Regions from separate parts of the Cobetia sp. MM1IDA2H-1 genome, predicted to be linked through region 3. Evidence: predicted binding sites of a transcription regulator. Region 3 holds the regulator's gene; each other region holds the start of a gene.
The links. The regulator LexA, encoded in region 3, represses DNA repair genes until DNA is damaged. The targets are predictions, from matches to a motif close to TACTGTNTANNTANACAGTA.

Region 1 (5,169 bases), 1.5 Mb from region 3:
GCTGACTGGGAACGCGGCAGCTCGATGAAGTAACCATGCACGCGGTTGTAGCCGACCTTGAGGTTGCTGATGCCGGTGCGCTCACGCTCACGAGTCTCGAGGGCCACCAGATACTGACCGGCGTTCTCGGAGAGGCCGCGATACTCGTCCAGCTCATCGTCGTAGCCATCGGCGATCACCCCGCCATCGCGCAGCACGACCGGCGGATTCTCGATCAGCGCTTCGCTGAGCATGGCCGAGAGGGCGGGGAACAGGCGGATGCCATCGCGCAGGTCATCGATGGCACTGCCTTTCTCGACGCTGGCGAGCACGGCACGCAGCTCTGGCAGTGTATTGAGGCCATCACGCAGGCGCGCCATGTCCCGCGGGCGGGCGCTGCGCAGTGCAACACGCGCCAGAATGCGCTCCACATCGCCGATCCGCTTGAGCAGGCCTTGCAGTTCGAAGGGGTAGTCACCCTCCATCAAGCGCTGCACTGCCGCCTGGCGCTGGCCGATCTGGGTCTGATCGCGCAGCGGACGGTTGAGCCAGCGCTTGAGCAGGCGTGAGCCCATCGCGGTGGCAGTCACGTCCAGCACACTGGCCAGCGTGTTGTCGCTGCTGCCGCCCAGGTTGGTGTCGATCTCGAGGTTGCGACGGCTGGCGGCATCGATCACGACCGAATCGTCGCGACTCTCGACGGCCAGCGCCGTCACGTGGGGCAGACCGGTGCGCTGCGTGTCACGTGCGTAGTCGAGCAGGGCACCAGCAGCGGTGACCGCGCAGGTCAGATGACTGCAACCGAAACCATTAAGGTCCTGAACGCCGAACTGATCGCACAGCAGGCGCAACGCGGTCTCATGGTCGAAATGCCAGTCGCTCTGACGGGTCAGGCCCGGGCGTGAGGCAAGACTGCTTGGCAGTTCACGACTCTCGCCGACCATCAGCTCGGCGGGTGACAGACGCTGGATCTCGGCCAGCAGTTCTTCATCGCCATTGACTTCCAGTACGCTGAAGCGTCCTGAGGAAAGCTCCAGTGCCGCCAGGCCCCAGGTCTCACCGTCTCGATGCAGCGCCACCAGCAGATTGTCACGGCTGGCATCCAGAAGCGCCTCGTCATGCAGGGTGCCCGGTGTGACGATGCGCACCACCTTGCGCTCGACGGGGCCCTTGGTGGTCGCGGGATCGCCGATCTGCTCGCAGATGGCCACGGATTCGCCCATTTTCACCAGGCGTGCCAGGTAACCCTCGGCGCTGTGATAAGGCACCCCTGCCATGGGAATGGGGGAGCCGCCGGAGCTGCCACGTGCCGTCAGGGTGATGTCGAGCAGTTGCGCGGCTCGCTTGGCGTCCTCATGGAACAGCTCATAGAAGTCGCCCATGCGATAGAACAGCAGCACACCGGGGTGCTCGCGTTTGATCTTCATGTACTGCGCCATCATCGGCGTCATCTGGGGCGCGCTGTTCTTGGCCATGGCCATGGACTTCCTTGACTGCACTGCAATGGGAAAAAGACGCACATGCGAGAACACGGCATGCGGGATGCGCGATATTCTACGGACTGGCGCGGCCGGCTCCAATGCCTGTGATGCCTCCTGCTCGCTTCCCTTTTCCTCAGACCACTTCTAGAAAGGAGTTCGTTCATGGCCCGATTGACGGATACGACGTCCGAGGCACCGGATGCGAATGCACTGGCCGAGCAGCTGCAGGCGCTGGCATTGGCGCGCGGAGTCCAGATCACTGCTGCAGAGTCATGCACCGGGGGCGGCGTGAGTGCCGCGATCACGGCGATTTCCGGTAGCTCCGGCTATTTCGAGGCGGGCTATGTGACGTACTCGAATGCGGCCAAGCGGCGTCTGCTTGGCGTCAGCGAAGCATCGCTCGCGGACTTCGGGGCAGTCTCCGAGGCCGTCGTGCGCGAGATGGTCAAGGGAGCGTGTCGTGACAGCGGTGCCGAATTGGGGGTGGCAATCAGTGGTGTGGCGGGTCCGGGAGGCGGCAGTGAAGAAAAGCCCGTGGGGACGGTGTGGCTGGCATGGGGCAGTGAGGCGCGACAGCAGGCGCGGTGTTTCCACTTTCCGGGAGACCGGCAGGCCGTGCGCGACGCCGCCGTGAGGGTGGCATTGCAAGGCTTGATCGAATACGTGGAAGCCTGGCAGGGCTGAACTGGTGAGGCTCGAGACGCATGCAACCCTCTGCGTTGAGACTGCTGCCTGAAAAAGCGCATCACCGGACTGGCAGAACGATGAAACATGCGGCATCATACTGTCCATGTATACAGGGTTTTGCCATGACAGCCCAGCCGCTAGGCTGACAGTCTCTGCATCACCCGAAGCTTGAGAATTTCCTATTTCAGGTGGTTGCCCATGCGGCGCCGCCGTTCGACAGGAGGCCACATGGCACAGGACGACAATCGTACCAAGGCGCTGAACGCGGCGCTGTCCCAGATCGAGCGCCAGTTCGGCAAGGGCGCCGTCATGCGCATGGGCGATGCCCCGCGTGTGGCCATCCCGTCGGTATCCACCGGGTCTCTGGGCCTGGATATCGCGCTCGGCATCGGTGGCCTGCCTTTCGGTCGAGTGGTCGAGATCTACGGTCCGGAATCCTCGGGCAAGACGACACTGACGCTCTCGGTCATCGCCCAGGCCCAGAAGCAGGGCAAGGTGTGTGCCTTCATCGATGCCGAGCACGCGCTGGATCCGTCCTACGCCGAGAAGCTGGGCGTCAATCTGGACGAGATGCTGGTCTCCCAGCCGGATACCGGTGAGCAGGCACTCGAGATCGTCGACATGCTGGTGCGCTCCGGTGGTGTCGACGTCATCATCGTCGATTCCGTGGCAGCCCTGACGCCGCGTGCCGAGATCGAGGGTGAGATGGGTGACTCCCACGTCGGCCTGCAGGCGCGTCTGATGTCCCAGGCGCTGCGCAAGGTGACGGGTCACATCAAGAATGCCAACTGCATGGTGGTGTTCATCAACCAGATCCGCATGAAGATCGGGGTGATGTTCGGTAGCCCGGAAACCACCACCGGTGGTAACGCGCTGAAGTTCTACTCGAGTGTCCGTCTCGACATCCGTCGTACCGGCTCCGTGAAGTCCGGCGATGAAGTCACCGGTAACGAGACTCGCGTCAAGGTCGTGAAGAACAAGGTCGCGCCGCCGTTCCGCCAGGCCGAGTTCCAGATTCTCTACGGCAAGGGCATCTACCACGCCGGTGAGGTCATTGATCTGGGCGTGCAGTGTGGTCTGGTCGGCAAGGCAGGTGCCTGGTACAGCTACCAGGGCAGCAAGATCGGTCAGGGCAAGGCCAACTCCGCCCAGTATCTGGAGGATAACCCCGCGATCATGGAAGAGATCGAGAGCCAGATTCGCGCCCAGCTGCTGGCTTCTCCGGAAACCAAGGAAGAGGCCAAGGAAGAAGTGGTCGCCGAAAATGAAGATGATCTGGATCTCGATTGAGACCTGCTCGAGAACGTGTTCATTGAGCGCTGATTTCAGCGCCTTTCAGTGATCTGCAGCGCCCGCCCCGTTTTCGGTGGCGGGCGCTGTGCGTTTTGCACCGGGGATTTCGCCATCTTGGGTGCCTCTCCAGAAAGGAGCGCCAACATGCACGATCAGGAAAGAGAGACCGTCGGGCCGGACTATCAGCCCCTCGATGTCGGCGCGATGACGCCGCAACGGCGTGCCCGCAATGACGCCATCGCACGTCTGGCACGCCGCGAGCACAGCCGTCGCGAGCTGCACGACTATCTCAAGGAGCGCGACTACCTGCAGACCGTCAGCGATGATGCGCTGGCGGAGCAGTCCGCGAGTGGCGAGGAGGGCGCCGAGACGCGCTTGAGTCGTGATGAGGTCGAGCTGCTGATCGAGGAAGTGCTGGAGCGTCTGGTCGAGGAAGGCCTGCAATCCGATGAGCGCTTCGCCGCCAGCTTCCTGCGGACACGGGTGCTGAGGGGGCAGGGCCCCAGGCGTATCCAGCAGGAGTTGCGCCAGCGTGGCATCGACAACGAGACGTCAGGTGCCGTGATGCGTGCTGCCTGTGATCCGGTGCCTGATGCCTTCGGACATGTTGATGCGGTGGACTTCTTCGAGCTGGCGCGCGAGACGTTGGCAAGGCGCTTTTCCTCAGCGGGCGAGGGTCACAAGGAGCGTGCGCGCCGAGAGCGCTTCCTGCTCCAGCGCGGCTTCGACTACGAGCAGTTGCGCTACGCCATGGAGTCCGCCTGGACGGAAGACGAGGCGTGAGGCCAGCCATTGCCCGGGTAATGGCTCGGAACGCGCAAACCGGTCACTCAAGCCATTTCCCCCCCTTTAGCTTGCGCGAACAGGCGTTATACTAGGTCGTCTTGCGACGGCACGGGGCAGGCGCCTTCTTTCATGCTTTTCATTGCACCTCCATGCATTCCCACATGGATGAATATGCAGAAACCATGCGGAAGTCATGCAGAAGAAGACCCCCGGAGCGTCTTTACGCACATCGCTACGGAACCTCTATGAAAAGCGCAGAAATCAGAAACGCCTTCCTGACCTATTTCGAGAAGCAGGGGCATACCATCGTTCCCACCAGTTCTCTGGTGCCGAACAACGACCCGACCCTGCTGTTCACCAACGCCGGCATGGTGCCCTTCAAGGATGTCTTCCTGGGCCGTGATCCGCGTGGCTACAGCCGTGCCACCTCCGCACAGCGCTGCGTGCGCGCCGGCGGCAAGCACAATGACCTGGACAACGTCGGTTACACCGCACGTCACCACACTTTCTTCGAGATGCTGGGCAACTTCAGCTTCGGTGACTACTTCAAGCGCGAAGCCATCCAGTTCGCCTGGAAGTTCCTGACCGAAGAGCTGGGCCTGCCGAAGGAGAAGCTGTGGGTCACCGTGCACGTCAGCGATGACGAAGCCCGTGACATCTGGTTCAACGAGGTCGGCATCGATCAGAACCGCTTCTCGCGTCTCGACGAGGACAATTTCTGGCAGATGGGCGACACCGGCCCCTGTGGCCCGTCTTCCGAGATCTTCTATGATCACGGTGAAGACGTCGCCGGTGGCCCGCCGGGCAGCCCGGACGAAGATGGCGATCGCTACATCGAGATCTGGAACCTGGTCTTCATGCAGTTCGATCGTGATGCCGAAGGCACGCTGAACCCGCTGCCCAAGCCGTCCATCGATACCGGCATGGGGCTGGAGCGCGTCGC
Region 2 (5,169 bases), 1.8 Mb from region 3:
ATCACGTACATCGAGTAGTCGAGGTACGCCTTTTCGGTGTAGTCACGCAGGGCCAGACGTTCGACGTCACCCTCCGCGACCTGGATATCCATGCTCATGGGCACTTGACCTTGATTACGAGCGTAAAACCGGGGAGCGCCTGACTGTGGCGCTCCCGAAAGAATGCTGTCGCGCAGCTTGTCTGGCTTTCGAAGTTCAACTGCTATCGAAGCCCAGTTGGCTTTCGAAGTTCAAATGGCTGTGAAAGCTCAACCGATGATCAGACCTCGATGTCAGCCATGTTGCCGTAGTCCTCGAGCCAGCTCTTGCGATCACTGGCGCGCTTCTTGGCCAGCAGCATGTCGAGCATCTCGTGGGTGCCGTCATCCGCACTGCGCGTCAGCTGCACCAGGCGGCGAGTGTCCGGTGCCATGGTGGTCTCGCGCAGCTGCAGCGGGTTCATCTCACCCAGCCCCTTGAAGCGCTGCACGTTGGGCGTGCCACGCTTGCTCTCGAGCTGCTTGAGGATGTGCGCCTTCTCGCTCTCGTCCAGGGCGTAATGGACTTCCTTGCCCAGGTCGATGCGATACAGCGGCGGCATGGCGACGAAGACGCGCCCGGCATCCACCAGCGCCGGGAAGTGCCGCACGAACAGCGCGCACAGCAGCGTGGCGATGTGCAGGCCATCGGAGTCGGCATCCGCCAGGATGCAGACCTTGTGGTAGCGCAGCTTGGTGAGGTCATCCGAGCCCGGGTCCAGCCCGATGGCGACCGCGATGTCGTGGACTTCCTGGGAGGAGTAGATGTCATGCGACTCGACTTCCCAGGTATTGAGGATCTTGCCGCGCAGCGGCAGGATCGCCTGTGTCTCGCGGTTGCGACCCTGCTTGGCACTGCCGCCAGCCGAGTCCCCCTCGACCAGAAACAGCTCACTGTCGGCGGGGTCGGAGCTAGAGCAGTCCGAGAGCTTGCCCGGTAGCGCAGGCCCGGAAGTGACCTTCTTGCGCGCGACCTTCTTGGCGCTTTTCAGACGGCGCTGGGCCGCCGAGATCACCAGTTCCGCCAGCGCTTCGGCCTGGTCGACATGATGATTGAGCCACAGCGAGAAGGCGTCCTTGACCACGCCGGAGACGAAGGCCGCGACACTGCGCGAGGACAGGCGCTCCTTGGTCTGACCGGCGAACTGTGGATCGAGCATCTTCACCGACAGCACGAAGGCGGCGCGCTCCCACAGGTCATCCGCACTCAGCTTGACGCCACGCGGCAGCAGACTGCGGTAGTCACAGAATTCCTTGAGCGCCTCGAGCAGGCCGGAACGCAGGCCATTGACGTGGGTGCCGCCCAGCGGCGTGGGGATCAGATTGACGTAGGGCTCCTGCACCAGCTCGCCGCCTTCCGGCAGCCACTGGATGGCCCAGTCGACGCCATGCTCCTCATCCTCGAAATGACCGACGAACGGCGATTCCGGCAGTCGCTCGAAACCATCGGTGGCACCGAGCAGATAGTCGCGCAGGCCATCCTCGTAGTGCCAGGCCGTCTCGCTGCCATCCGTCTCGGTCAGCACGACCTTGAGCCCCGGGCACAATACCGCCTTGGCGCGCAGCAGGTGACGCAGGCGTGCCATCGCCAGACGCGGACTGTCGAAGTAGCTCTCGTCCGGCCAGAAACGTACCAGAGTGCCGGTATTGCGCTTGCCGACGGTACCGATCTGACTCAGCTCCTCGACCTTCTCGCCATTCTCGAAGGCAATGCGCTGACGCAGACCCTCACGGCAGACTTCCACCTCAAGGCGTGTCGACAGGGCGTTGACCACCGAGACCCCCACGCCGTGCAGGCCGCCCGAGAAGCGATAGCTGTCCTGGGAGAACTTGCCCCCCGCGTGCAGCTTGGTGAGGATCAGCTCGATCCCGGTCACACCATGCTCGGGGTGGATGTCAGTGGGCATGCCACGACCATCATCCGCCACCTCGATACCGCCGTCTTCCAGCAGCTTCACGCGTACTTCCTTCGCGTGACCCGCCAGCGCCTCATCGACGGAGTTGTCGATGACTTCCTGGACCAGGTGGTTGGGCCGAGTGGTATCGGTATACATGCCGGGCCGCTTGCGGACCGGTTCGAGGCCGGAGAGAACCTCGATGGAACTGGCGCTGTACTGACTCATCGCAGCCTTGTGTCCTTGGTGTTGACGTCCGGCAGACGCATCACGGATGGCGATGCCTCTGCCTGATTTTCTGAAGAGAGTCGCCGCTGGCCGAACGATCCGATGACGGATTCATCTTCCTGTCCGGCCCGCACGCCCAACCGTCCTCGACACGTTAGCAGGGTGCGACGTGGAAGGATGTCGCAAGCGACGGGGCCAGACGATGGCCGGCATGCGCCATGATGGCAGGCAGGTACTCCGCCAGTCTGGCAAATCCATGATCCCCTCCCGGCGTGAGGATCAGCCGGCAATCCTGATAGAGGCTTGCGGCATCGTTGACGTCCAATGTCTCGTCCGCCGTGGCAAGCAGCACGAGGGTGCGCTGCGGCGTGACGGGGATCGCTTCCAGTGCGGCCAGCGCCGGACCGAATGCTTCGGTGACGGTGAAGGACTCGCCGGTATAGGGGTTGGCGTGGGTCGACCCCAGCCATGCCGTGACAAGCCTGACCGGGCGCACGGCTGGATTGATCAATACCGTGCGCGGCCCCTGACGCCATACGCTCTGCTCGCGGCCCTGGGGTCCATCGAGTCGCGCAGCCTCACGCGCGGCAAGCCAGGTGCTCAGAAAGCCACCCATGGAGCTGCCGATCACCACGATGGCGTCGTCACAGGCAGGGTCAGCCGGGTCGAGATCCAACTGCGCGCAGAGCGCCTGGTAGGCCTCCTCCACCACCGCCTGCCCGGCAGCGGGTTGAGGTGGGATGTCAGGCGCGACGCAGGGCAGACCGAATTCGGCGGCCGCACGCTTCATCAACTGCGCCTTGGGCGAGCAACTGGCCGAGTTGAAACCATGCAGGTACAACACGCCCCTGACCGGAGGAACGACAACGCCTGCCTGCGCAGGGTAATGGGGACGGCTCATCAGCGCTCCCGACACGCGCGAACCGAACGGCTCACGCTCGGTTCGCGGCAAGGTGTCTAGTGTAAACGATTGATTCCCATATAGGATAGCGAGAATACTGTATAAATCAACAGAGGATGATCGCCTGCGTGATCCCCCGTCAGCGCGGGTCCTGCCCCTGGGCGGCCCACACGGACTCGATCAAGGCACGACTGGAAGCGTCCAGCTGCTCGAAGCCTTCTCCCGTGGTCATGGTCGCTTCCGTCGCGGTGGCGATCTGCTTGCCCAGCTCCACGCCCCACTGATCGAACGGATTGATGTCCCAGATGGTGGCCTGGACGAAGACCTTCTGCTCGTAGAGCGCGATCAGGGCCCCCAGGGTTTCCGGCGTCAGCGCTTCCAGCAGCAAGGTGGTCGAGGGCTGATTGCCACGATAACGCTTGTGATTCGGCTGGGCCTCGTCACCCGGTATCGCGTCATCGCCCAGCATCAGCACGCGCGACTGGGCAAAGCAGTTGGCCAGTGTCAGACGGTGCTGCGCCTTGAGGTGGGCACGGGTCTCGGCGTCCTCGACATGGTCATAGCGACGCATCGGCGCGATGAAGTCACATTCCACTGCCTGGGTACCCTGATGCAGCAGCTGATAGAAGGCATGCTGGGCGTTCGGGCCCAGCTGGCCCCACAGCACCGGGCAGGTGGAGTAATCGACCATCTCGCCATCGTTGGTGACCGACTTGCCGTTGGATTCCATTTCCAGCTGCTCGAGGTAGCTGGCGAAGTATTCCAGGCGGCCGTCGTAGGGCAGGATGGAGTGGGCGCGAATATCGAGGAAGTTGTTGTTCCAGATACCCGCCAGCGCCAGCAATACCGGCAGATTGTCTTCCAGCGGTGCGGTGCGGAAATGCTCATCCAACTCATGCGCCCCCGCCAGCAGGCGACGGAAGTTGTCCATGCCGACATTGAGCGCGATGGGCAGTCCGATGGTGCCCCACAGCGAGTAGCGCCCGCCGACCCAGTCCCAGAACAGCAGCTGATGTTCCGGCGCGATCCCCCACTCGCTCATCTTCTCCGGCTTGGCGGATGCGCCGATGAAGTGCTGGCGATTGATCAGTCCTTCCAGACGGCCTTGCGGGTCAAGGCGCGACTTCAGCCAGTCACGCGCGGTGCGCGCATTGGAGAGCGTGTCGATGGTGGAGAATGACTTGGACGACAGGATGAACAAGGTGGTTTCCGGACTGAATGACTGCAGGTAGTCCGCCAGCTGTGAGCCATCCATGGTCGAGGCGAAGTGTACGCCGACCTCATGGACACCCTTGGGACGACAATCGCTCAGCGCGCTCGAGACCATCAGCGGCCCCAGGTCCGAGCCACCGACCCCCAGATTGACCACATCGGTGATCGGCTTTCCGGTGGCACCACGCCACTGCCCGCTATGGAAGGTCTCGACCATCTCGGCGAGCCGCTCGAGGCTCTCGTGGATGGCAGGTACCACATCCTCGCCATCCACCTCGAGACTTGCTGAGCGTGGCAGACGCAGGGCCGCGTGCAGGGCCGGGCGATCTTCCGAGCGATTGACGTGCTCACCGGCCAGCAGACGCTTGATGCCCTGCTCGACACCGGTTTCCCGCGCCAGCTCCAGCAGCAGCTCCAGGGTCTCCTGCTTGAGCCGCTGCTTGGAGAGATCCAGGCGCAGGCCCGCGGCAGAACGGGTGAAGGTCGTCACTCGATCGCGCCCTTGCGCCGCATTTTCGGCGAACAGGTCCTTCAGGTGCACATCGGCCATCTGCTCCTGATGATGACGCGCGAGGGCCTGCCAGGCCTGACTGTTACGGCGGGCAGAACGTGCAGACGATGGAGTGGACATGGCCACCTCTCTCCTTGAAGTGTCGCGACCGGCCCTGCGTGGCCCGGTCAGAAATCGGTTGATGGAGGCATCATCGGTAAGCCGCGGCGGGTGCGTCAGGCACCTCGAATGCGTAGAATGGCGGGCCCAGCAGGGCACTCAGCCCAGCCGCTCCCCGGCCAATGGCATGTCGCCCAGGCCCTCTGCCCGATGAAGCCTTGATCCATGAGTGATGCATCTTACCGTGACGCGATATTTACGACACCCCTTGACCGTGTTGCCAGCTTCTCCTTCGACGAACAGGTC
Region 3 (5,169 bases):
TGAGCCACAGGATACGCGTCAGGATCCAGTCGCGTTCGGGGTGCTCGGCGGCCAGTCGAGGCGTGAACACCTCTCCCGTGAAGCGCCGCCCACGATAGACGGCACCACGCGGATTGCCCTCCCCGATCGCGGCGCGAACCACATGCCAGCCGGTCGGCGTGCAACCGCTGCCATCGAGCTCGCCGATACCGTTGAGGCCGCTGGAGATCGCACAGGCATGCACCAGCGTGTCAGGGTCAGCCGCGGGGGGCGGCGCATCACGACTGCCACTGGGCGCGTCATTGCGTATCTCAAGACGCTGGCGGGTGAGATCCACCGCCACCCAGCAAGCCATCAGCTGGCCGCCTGGGTGACCGCTTCACCATCTCCGAGCGAGGCCGGCAGCGGAGCCGCCATCGCCGCCACCACCACCGGACGCATGTGCTGGATCAGCTCGCGCACACTGGTGTGATGGCCGTATTCGGCCTCTTCGATATCGCGCAGTGCGTCCAGTCCCGAGAAGGTGAAGATCACGCTGCCGAGCATGAAGTGCAGACGCCAGAAGCGCTCGTTGTCTGGCAGGTCCGGCGTCGCAAGCTTCAGGAGCTCGGCGAAGCGGCTGAAGACCGTGCCGTAATGCTCGCGGATGTAGCGACGCATGTGGCCCTGCCCCTGGGTATAGGCAAGCCCGAGCAGGCGCATGAAGGTACGCAGGCTGTTGCGCTCGGCCGGCACCTCCAGCACCGTGCGCGCCATCACTTCCAGCAGCGTTTCCAGCGGCACCTGACGACCGGCATGCTGCTGCTCGACACTGTCGAGTGCCGCATGGAAACGCTCGCTGAAGGGGTCGAGATAGCGGGCGAACACTGCCTGGATCAATGACTTCTTTGAGCCGAAGTGATAATTGACCGCCGCCAGGTTGACCTTGGCCTTGCTGGTGATATTGCGCAGCGAGGTTTCGGCGAAGCCTCGCTCGGCGAACAGGACCTCGGCGGTATCGAGGATACGGGTAACGGTATCGGTCTGGGCCATGGGCGGATGCCTTGTCAGGTGATCAGTCACGAGGGGGCACGGGAGTTCTTGTCCCCCCGGACAACGGCAAGGCCGTGGCCCGGGGGGCGACTCTTCTCATGCAGGTCAATCAAACGACATGTCGGTCTTCACGCACCGCGTGTCAGGCAGCGACTCCGAGGCGGAGGCTGCCACGAGCCGTGTCCCGAGCACAGGACACACAGGGCCTGTGTACCGGTAGCGGGATGCGCCCGACGAACATTCGTTTGAAACAAGATAATTCTAGCTGTCCATGCCATGACTGGCAATTGCTGGTTGTTTCAAACACTCGACAGCCAAGACCGGCAGGACGCGCATTCACGCGGGACATTCGGGGACGGGATGGTCATGGGGCGTCCCGGACACCCGCTGTCTCGCGTCAGCATGTCGATGTCGACGAAGATGCCGGCAACGTTGCTGCCAAAGCACCCACGATGCCTTGCATGACCGCCATGACTGGATACAATGACAGTTGTATGGATGCACACCCCGTGCCGTCAGCTCAGATGCCGCCCAGGCCAAAGGCAATGCCCATGACTCAGCCGCTTACTCCGCGCCAGCAGGATGTCTTCGACTTCATCATCAAGACCATCAAGTCCTCAGGCTATCCGCCAACGCGTGCCGAAATCGCCCAGGCACTGGGCTTTCGCTCACCGAATGCCGCGGAAGAGCATCTGCGTGCCCTGAAGCGCAAGGGAGCCATCGAGATGGTGCCGGGCACCTCGCGGGGCATCCGCGTGCCGTCTCTGGCCGAGGCGGAAGAGGATAGCGAGCAGGGCCTGCCGGTCATCGGGGAAGTGGCCGCTGGCAGCCCTATCCTGGCCAGCCAGCATATCGATCGCCATTGCCCACTGCCCAGTGACTACTTCTCGCCTGCCGCCGACTATCTGCTGCGCGTGCGCGGGGTCTCGATGAAGGATGTCGGCATTCTGGAAGGTGACCTGCTGGCCGTGCACCGCACGAGCAGCGTGCGTGACGGACAGATCGTGGTGGCGCGTCTGGGGGATGAAGTGACGGTGAAGCGCTTCCGTCGCGATGGCCATTACGTATGGCTGGAAGCCGAGAACGAGGACTTCGCGCCCATCAAGGTGGATCTGCGCACGGACAGCCTGGAAATCGAGGGCCTCGGCGTGGGCGTGATCCGCGATGGCGGCCTGCACTGATCTTAAGGCTCGCAGGCAGTCTGTCCTCACAGCGCTGACGCGCAGATGACGATTGTCGCCATCAGGGCATCCACAAAAAAACCCGCCGATTGGCGGGTTTTTTTGTGGATGGCAGACATGCGGGAAGTGCTCAGTGCACCATGCCTTCCGACTGCTCGTCTTCATCATCCTCGCCATCCCACAGGCGGGTGCGGGTGATGGCGTGGTCGATCATCTCACGCGCGACCTCGAAGCGATTGTCACGCAGCAGATCGGCAGCTTCATCGGAGATGCGGATACTGAGAAGTGGCTCACCTTCACTCTCGGCGGCACGCAGGATCACTTCCCCATCTTCCATTTGCACGATTTCAAGTACGGCGGGATCGGACACGTCATTCCTCCTGCACGGCATCCTGAGGATACCGGCGTCGTTGTGATCGTCAGCTTGACGGCGGGCAGGCCCTGCGACTTGCAGTCACTGGCGACAATGCAGAAAAAAGTACGACCACAGCCAGAGCCATGGTCGTACCGGAGAATGCAGGGCTTGCCACAATGCCGCCAGTCTAGCACCCGTCATGCCAGGGCGTCACCTGAATGACAGGTGCGTGACATGCCAGCGCCTTCGGGTCAGGCAAGGCGCGACGCTACCACTCCACATTCGACTCGCGAAGGTGTGACAGCAACGCCTTCATGGCGCTGACTGCCGTGGCGAGACGCTCTGCCAGAGGCGCATTGGCCGCCGCGGCGATGATGAGACCATCGCCACGCGCCTGGCCTTCCTCACGCCGGGCAGCACCGCCCTCTTCATGCAGACGCGTGATATCGGCCACCAGCTGGCTCAACCAACTGTCCGGCTGCGCCTGCAGGCTTCGCAACTGCTCGATTTCCGCCACGGGAGTCGGCGGTGTGGCCAGCCGCTCGCGCCAGCTGCCCTCAGGCCAGCGTGCCGACGCGGCGCACTCCTCGATCAACGAGGCCAATGCCAGCTCCATCAACGCCAGCGCCCCTTCCTCACCGGCCATGCGCCGTGCGACGGCATGCTCATCACGCGTCGCGACGGCCGCCTGCTCCAGCAGCAACTCGGCCTGATACAGCAGTTGATTGGTGCGGCCACGCTGGCTCATCAGCTCTTGGCTCCCTTGCGCTTGTCCTCGACGACCCAACGGCCGTTGTCGAAGGTCGCCTTCCACCCCGTCGCCTTGCCATCTTCGTCCGTCATCACGAACTGCTCCTTGGCCTTGCGCGAGAAACGAATCTGCGTCGGGCGGCCATCGGGGTCTTTCTCCGGCGCCTTGAGGATGAAGTGATACTTCTCCGGCAGCTCGTCGGCATGCGCCTTGAGCTCGCTGACCAGCGGCGGACGCGTCTCGCGATTCTTGGGGAACTGACTGGCGGCAAGGAACAGGCCACTGGCGCCATCACGCAGCACGTAGTGATCCTCGACCTTCACGCAGGCAAGTTCCGGCATGGGGATCGGGTCCATCTTCGGCGGCGCGACCTCCCCGGACTTGAGCAGCTTGCGGGTGTTCTTGCAATCCTCGTTGGTGCAGCCGAAGTACTTGCCGAAACGCCCGGTCTTGAGCTGCATGTCGGCACCGCACTTGTCGCACTCGATGACCGGCCCATCGTAGCCCTTGATGCGGAACTGACCCTGCTCGACTTCATGTCCCACGCAGTCCGGGCTGTTGCCGCAGACGTGCAGCTTGCGCTGCTCGTCGATCAGATAGCTGTCCATGGCCGTGGCGCAGATCGGGCAACGGCGCTTGGCACGCAGTGCATCGGTCTCGGCATTCTCATCCGCGTCAGCGGCGACCGCCTCATCCCCCGGCAACAGGTCGATGGTGGTCTTGCAGCGCTCCTTGGGCGGAAGGTTGTAACCGGAGCACCCCAGGAAGACGCCGGTGGAGGCGGTACGGATCTGCATCTCGCGACCACAGGTCGGGCAGGCGATATCGGTCGGCACCGGCTGATTCGGGCGCATGCCCTCTTCTGACTGGGCGTGATCCAGCTCGGCCTTGAACTCGGCGTAGAAGGCATCCAGCAGCTCGCGCCAGTTGCGCTGACCATTGGCCACCTCATCGAGGTAGTCTTCCATGCGCGCGGTGAAGCCGAAGTCCATCAGGTCCTTGAAGGATTCACTGAGACGATCAGTGACGATGTCACCCAGCTTCTCGGCGTAGAAACGCCGATTTTCCAGCGCCACGTAACCACGATCCTGAATGGTCGAGATGATGGCCGCATAGGTCGAAGGACGGCCGATGCCGCGCTTCTCCAGCTCCTTGACCAGACTGGCTTCGGTGTAACGCGCCGTCGGCTTGGTGAAGTGCTGCTGCGGGTCCAGCTCGACCAGCTCCAGCACCTCGCCGATGGCCAGGTCCGGCAGTGACTGGTCCTCTTCCTTCTTGCCCGCCGGCTTCATCACGCGGGTATAACCGTCAAACTTGAGCACCCGGCCCTTGGCGCGCAGCTCGTAGCCATCGACCTCGATGGTCAGGGTCGAGGACAGATACTCTGCCGGCACCATCTGGCAGGCGACGAACTGACGCCAGATCAGCTCATACAGACGCTCCGCGTCACGCTCCATGCCGGTGAGGTCCGTCGCGCGACGCGCCACCTCGGAGGGACGGATCGCTTCGTGAGCTTCCTGAGCGCCTTCCTTGCTGGAGTAGACGTTGGCGGCCTGCGGCAGATAGTTGTCGCCGAATTCCTCAGCGATGAAGTCCCGCGCGGTGGCCACCGCGTCCGCCGACAGATTGGTCGAGTCGGTACGCATGTAAGTGATGTAACCGGCCTCGTAGAGGCGCTGCGCCATCATCATGGTCTTCTTGACCGAGAAGCCGAGACGACTGCTGGCCGCCTGCTGCAGGGTCGAGGTGATGAAGGGGGCATTCGGCTTGGAGCGGGTCGGCTTGTCTTCGCGATTGGAAATCGCGAGCCGAGCGGTACGCAGCGCCGCGATGCGATCCAGCGTTTCCTTCTCGCTGGTCGGACGGAAGGC
Region 4 (5,169 bases), 1.3 Mb from region 3:
ACAAGCGAGTCGATGCCATCATCCTGTGCACCGGCTATCTGCATCACTTCCCGTTCCTCGAGGAGTCGCTGCGCCTCAAGACTGCCAACCGCATGTGGCCACTGGGGCTCTACAAGGGCGTGGTGTGGGAAGAGAATCCGCGCCTGTTCTATCTCGGCATGCAGGACCAGTGGTACACCTTCAACATGTTCGATGCCCAGGCCTGGTGGGTGCGCGATGCGATTCTCGGCACCCAGACACTGCCGGCGAAAGCGGCGATGCAAGCCGATAGCCAGGCATGGCGCGAGCGTGAGGAAACGCTGGATAGCGACGAGGCGATGATCGTCTTCCAGGGCGACTACGTGAAATCGCTGATCAGCGAGACCGACTACCCGAGCTTCGATATCGATGGCGTGAATCGCACCTTCCTCGAGTGGGAGCATCACAAGCACGAGAACATCATGACCTTCCGCGATCACGGCTATCGCTCCTTGATGACCGGCACCCTGGCGCCCAGACATCACACGCCGTGGCTTGAGGCGATGGATGACTCGCTGGAAGCCTATCTGGCCCAGCCGGCCGAGGCGCCATCCGACGAGGAGTCAGCTGCTCAGGCGACGACCACGCCGCTGGCCTCCTGACGCTTTCTGGTCACCTGACGCTCTTGTGAGAAGGAGCTGCGCGGATGACTCGCCAGGCACCAGGCGGAGGGGCTCCCTCCGCCTTTTCATGGCCATAAACATCAACAAAAACTCATATAGACTCGCATTCATGCAACGCATGTCTTTCGCTGGCGATTGAACGCCTCATTTTCCCGACACCTCACAAGGACGCCCGATCACCATGCGCATCACGCTCTATTTCCTGATCTCGACCCTGTGCGAAATCGGCTGGGCCACGGGCCTGAAGGTCGCCGACACTCCCCTGGAATGGGCACTGACGGTGCTGCTGGTCATCATCAGCCTGAGTCTGGTCACCCAGATCGCCAGGACACTGCCCGCCAGCACCACCTACGCCATCTTCGTCGGCCTGGGCACGCTGGGGACGGTGGTGACTGACCTGCTGTTCTTCGAGCTCGAGTTCCAGTGGTCCACGCTGGGCTTCGTGGTGCTGATGCTGATCGGCATCATCGTGCTCAAGACGGCCCCCGGCGCGCCTGCCGACAAGCAACCTCGCGCGAGTGCCACACCACAGACCACCGTCAGTGAATGAGCAGGAGGGATGACATGGATTGGGTCTATCTGATCGCCGCCGGCTGCTGTGAAGTCGTCGGCGTCACCGGTTTCAACCAGTACGCCAACCACCGCCGCCGACGGGGTGTGCTGCTGGTAACACTGGGCTTCAGCGCCTCCTTGAGCCTGCTGTATCTGGCCATGGACACCATCAGCCTGGGCATCGCCTATGCCGTATTCTCCGGCATCGGCACCGTGGTCAGCGCCATCATCGGGGTGCTGTTCTGGCGGGAGCATTTCTCGTTTCGCCGCATGGCCTGCATCGGCCTCATCGTGCTGTCGATCGTCGGCCTCAACCTGACAGGCGGACATTGATCATTGCCATTCGTGCAATGACCAATTGCCGTCAGGTGCCTTTTTCTGTCGTCGGCAGTGCACTAGCCTCTCGGGCAACATTCGTGATCATGCCATTCAGGAGTCTTGCCATGAGCCTGTCCTTCTACGCCGTCAGTCACGAGCGCGGCTTCTCTCCCACGCCCCTGCCCATCTGGACGGACAATGGTGATGTGTCTGACCTCTTCGAGACCGAGGCGACACCAGAGGTGGTCCGTCAGGAGGTCGAGGGTGTCCCGGGCGCCTTCCAGCTGCTCAATGTGCTGACGCCTGCCGAGGCTGACAACTTCGTCGCCGCCCTGGAGGAAATGGGCTTCGAGGAGGATGCGCCCGTCTCCCTGCCGCGTTCGGTGCGCCACAACCACAACGTCAACTGGGTCGTCAGTGACGCCATCGATCAGGTCATCTGGGCGCGCTCGGCGCCGCTGGTGACCGAGCAGATCCAGGGCGAGGGCGCAAAAGGCATCAATGCGCGCTTTCGTGTCTATCGCTACGAGGCCGGTGACTTCTTCAAGCCGCATACCGATGGTGCCTGGCCGGGCAGTCGCGTCATCAATGGCGAGATCGTCCAGGACGCCTATCCGGGCCTGATGAGCCAGTACACCTTCCTCATCTTCCTGAGCGATGGCTATACCGGCGGGCGCACCGAGTTTCTGGTCAGCCGTCGCGACCCCGAAAGGCCTGCCCAGTCACGGGACGACATCCAGACAGTCGCGGTCGCAACGCCCAAGGGTGGCGTGCTGTGCTTCCCGCATGGCTCGCACCCGCAGCACTGCGTGCACGCAGGCGAGCCGATCCGCGATGGTGCCAAGTACATCATCCGCAGCGATATTCTCTACTGATGACCACCTGCCGAGAACCTGCTAGCGACCGGCCAGCCGCTCGCGGCGGGCGAGCAGGAAGTCGACCCAGGCACGCACGCGCGGGTTGTGCTGATTCTCGCGTGCGAAGACGACATGGATGCCAGTGTCGAAATCCGACGACGTGACTTGATGGTCCTCCAGCACCGCCACGAGGCGTCCCTGGTCCAGTTCTTCACGGATGGCCCAGAGCGGTTGCACCACGACACCAGCCCCCTCGAGGGCTGCCTGGGTCAGAATGTCGGCGTTGTTGGTGCGCAACGCGCGTGCTCGCGCCGAGATGCGGTGCTCCCGCTCACCCTGCACCAGCCGCCAGTGATGATTGGCGGTGGTATAGCTGAAGGTCAGCAGGCGGTGCCGCTCCAGGTCCTCAGGCTGACGAATGGGCGGCTGGGCACTGAGATAGGACGGCGCCGCGGCCAGCACGAAACGCTGGTCACTGATGTGCCGTGCGATCAGACTCGAGTCTTCCAGATGGCCGATGCGGATGGCGACATCGAACTGCTCCTCGATCAGATCCACGCGCTGATCACTGCTGACGATATCCAGCGCCACCTCGGGGTAGCACTGCATGAATTCACTCACCAGCGGTGCCAGATAGAGGCGCGAATATCGCCACGGCACCGAGATGCGCAGCGGCCCTGCGACTCGCTCACTCAGCGTCTCGAGCTCATCCGTCAATTGAGCCACCTCGCCCAGGATGGCACGGAAACGGATCACGGCTCGCTCCCCGGCAGGCGAAAGCCGCACATGGCGCGTGGTGCGCATCAGCAACGGCTCGCCCAGCTGTCGCTCCAGATGATTGACGTGACGCGTCGCCGTGGAGCTGGCGATCTCCAGCTCACGCGCAGCCGCATTGAAGCTCTGATGCTCCGCCACCTTGAGGAAGGTGCGCAGTCGTTGGGTCAGTTCGTTCATGGCTCTCCACAGTGAATCCGCCTTTCACGTAGACACCGGACCTTGCGCCCGATGGCATTCGCCGATGCCGAGCATAACACCCTCGCCATCCGGGCTTCGCAGCGGCCACTTTCACTTGAGGCGGCTTTGCATATTAGCGGTTGCCTAACGCTTGCCTGCCACGGATACTGCATATAAATACAGCCATGACAGGAGAGCTTTCCATGACCGCATCTGCCCCCCTTGCCACTCACGAGACGTTGGCTCGCCCTCATCCCGCTCCTGCGCCATGTAAGCTGCCATACCCCCACATCACGGGGCGTGCGGGAATTTCCGGCTTTCCGTCACCGGCCGAGGATTACGCTGGCCGGACATTGGATCTCAACGAGCGGCTGATCAAGCGTCCGGCAGCGACCTTCTTCATGACGGTGGCAGGTGACAGCATGGAAGGCTTCGGCATCTACGAGAATGACACCCTGGTCGTGGATCGCTCCATCGACGCCCGCCCCGGACATATCGTGGTGGCGCTGGTCGAGGGCGAGGTGGTGGTCAAGCGCTACGAACTGATCGGCCAGCGGCCGTATCTGTGCTCCGGCAATGCCCTGTATCCGCCGGTGGCTATCGTCGATCTCGAGTGTCAGGTCTGGGGGGTGGTGCGCTCCGTCATCCACGAATACTCGGTATGAGCGCGCCGATGATCGGGCTGGTCGACTGCAACAACTTCTACGCCAGCTGTGAGCGAGTCTTTGATCCGCGCCTGGAAGGCCGCCCCGTGGGGGTGATGTCCAACAATGACGGCTGCGTGATCGCACGCTCTCAGGAACTCAAGGCGCTGGGCATCGAAATGGGGACTCCGTCCTTCCAGCTGCAATCCCTGGTACGCGAGGGTCGCATCCACCTGCTCTCCTCGAACTATGAGCTGTATGGCGACATGTCGGCGCGCGTGCGCGACGTGCTGGAGGAATACAGCGCGGGAGTCGAACCCTACTCCATCGACGAGATGTTCGTGCGCTTCGATGGCTTTGACCGCAACGCGATGCTGGCGCTGAGTCGTACCCTGCACCGCAATGTGCGCAAGTTCACCGGCATCCCGGTATGTGTCGGCGTGGCCCCCACTCGTACCCTGGCCAAGCTGGCCAACCGTACCGCCAAGAAGCGGCCGGAATTCGGCGGCGTCTGCGTGCTGGAACCTGCCGAAGTCGGCACCCAGCGCCTGCTGGAAGACACACCGCTGGGCGATGTCTGGGGCGTGGGCCATCGCCTGGTCGAACGGCTGGCACTGCAAGGGCTGCATACCGCCTGGGACCTGCGCTGTGCGGACCCGCGCGCCATCGGTCAGCGCTATTCCGTCGTGCTGGAGCGCACCGTGCGCGAGTTGCAAGGCACGCCCTGCTTCGAGATGAACGACCCCGATGATGCCCGTCAGCGCATCATGACCTCACGCTCCTTCGGCCGCATGACCGATGACATGAATGAGCTCAAGGATGCCATTCGCCAGCACGCCCAGCGCGGCGCCGAGAAGCTGCGCCATCAGGGCAGCCAGACACGTGCCGTGCTGGTCTTCCTCAAGAGCAACCGCCACCGCCCGGATCTCCCGCAATACTCGCCCAGCACCATCATCGAACTCCCCGAACCGACCAGCGACAGCCGCGAGATACTCGCCGCCGCCCATCAGGCGCTCGAGCGTATCTATCTGCGCGGCTATCGCTTCATGAAGGCAGGCGTGATGCTGCTGGACCTCATCGACCAGCCCCGAGAGCAGCTCTCGTTGCTCGACAGCGAGGCCGATATCGCCAGACGAGAACGCAACCAGCAGCTGATGGCGACACTGGATGCGATGAATCAGAAGATGGGCCGTGGCACCGTGC

Region 1: recA (recombinase RecA) is a predicted target of LexA. The motif match lies at 2,243-2,262, and genes of this name have one in related genera.
Region 2: BOH68_RS11675 (YqiA/YcfP family alpha/beta fold hydrolase) is a predicted target of LexA. The motif match lies at 3,137-3,156, and genes of this name have one in related genera.
Region 4: BOH68_RS09900 (LexA family protein) is a predicted target of LexA. The motif match lies at 3,488-3,507, and genes of this name have one in related genera.

The regions. Positions count from the first base shown of each region.
Region 1 is NZ_CM133225.1:3,688,862-3,694,030, reverse strand. Features, by position in the region: gene mutS (DNA mismatch repair protein MutS) at 1-1,454, opposite strand, end outside; gene BOH68_RS15495 (CinA family protein) at 1,623-2,144, shown strand; gene recA (recombinase RecA) at 2,376-3,437, shown strand; gene BOH68_RS15485 (regulatory protein RecX) at 3,585-4,223, shown strand; gene alaS (alanine--tRNA ligase) at 4,472-5,169, shown strand, end outside.
Region 2 is NZ_CM133225.1:2,761,609-2,766,777, forward strand. Features, by position in the region: gene parC (DNA topoisomerase IV subunit A) at 1-98, opposite strand, end outside; gene parE (DNA topoisomerase IV subunit B) at 260-2,140, opposite strand; gene BOH68_RS11675 (YqiA/YcfP family alpha/beta fold hydrolase) at 2,295-3,041, opposite strand; gene pgi (glucose-6-phosphate isomerase) at 3,181-4,884, opposite strand; gene cmoA (carboxy-S-adenosyl-L-methionine synthase CmoA) at 5,089-5,169, shown strand, end outside.
Region 3 is NZ_CM133225.1:970,121-975,289, reverse strand. Features, by position in the region: gene BOH68_RS04195 (L,D-transpeptidase) at 1-334, opposite strand, end outside; gene BOH68_RS04190 (TetR/AcrR family transcriptional regulator) at 334-1,011, opposite strand; gene lexA (transcriptional repressor LexA) at 1,563-2,192, shown strand; gene BOH68_RS04180 (hypothetical protein) at 2,323-2,562, opposite strand; gene BOH68_RS04175 (DUF6586 family protein) at 2,816-3,295, opposite strand; gene topA (type I DNA topoisomerase) at 3,295-5,169, opposite strand, start outside.
Region 4 is NZ_CM133225.1:2,314,759-2,319,927, forward strand. Features, by position in the region: gene BOH68_RS09875 (NAD(P)-binding domain-containing protein) at 1-620, shown strand, start outside; gene BOH68_RS09880 (DMT family transporter) at 823-1,191, shown strand; gene BOH68_RS09885 (DMT family transporter) at 1,206-1,526, shown strand; gene BOH68_RS09890 (2OG-Fe(II) oxygenase family protein) at 1,637-2,386, shown strand; gene BOH68_RS09895 (LysR family transcriptional regulator) at 2,408-3,322, opposite strand; gene BOH68_RS09900 (LexA family protein) at 3,526-3,987, shown strand; gene BOH68_RS09905 (Y-family DNA polymerase) at 3,996-5,169, shown strand, end outside.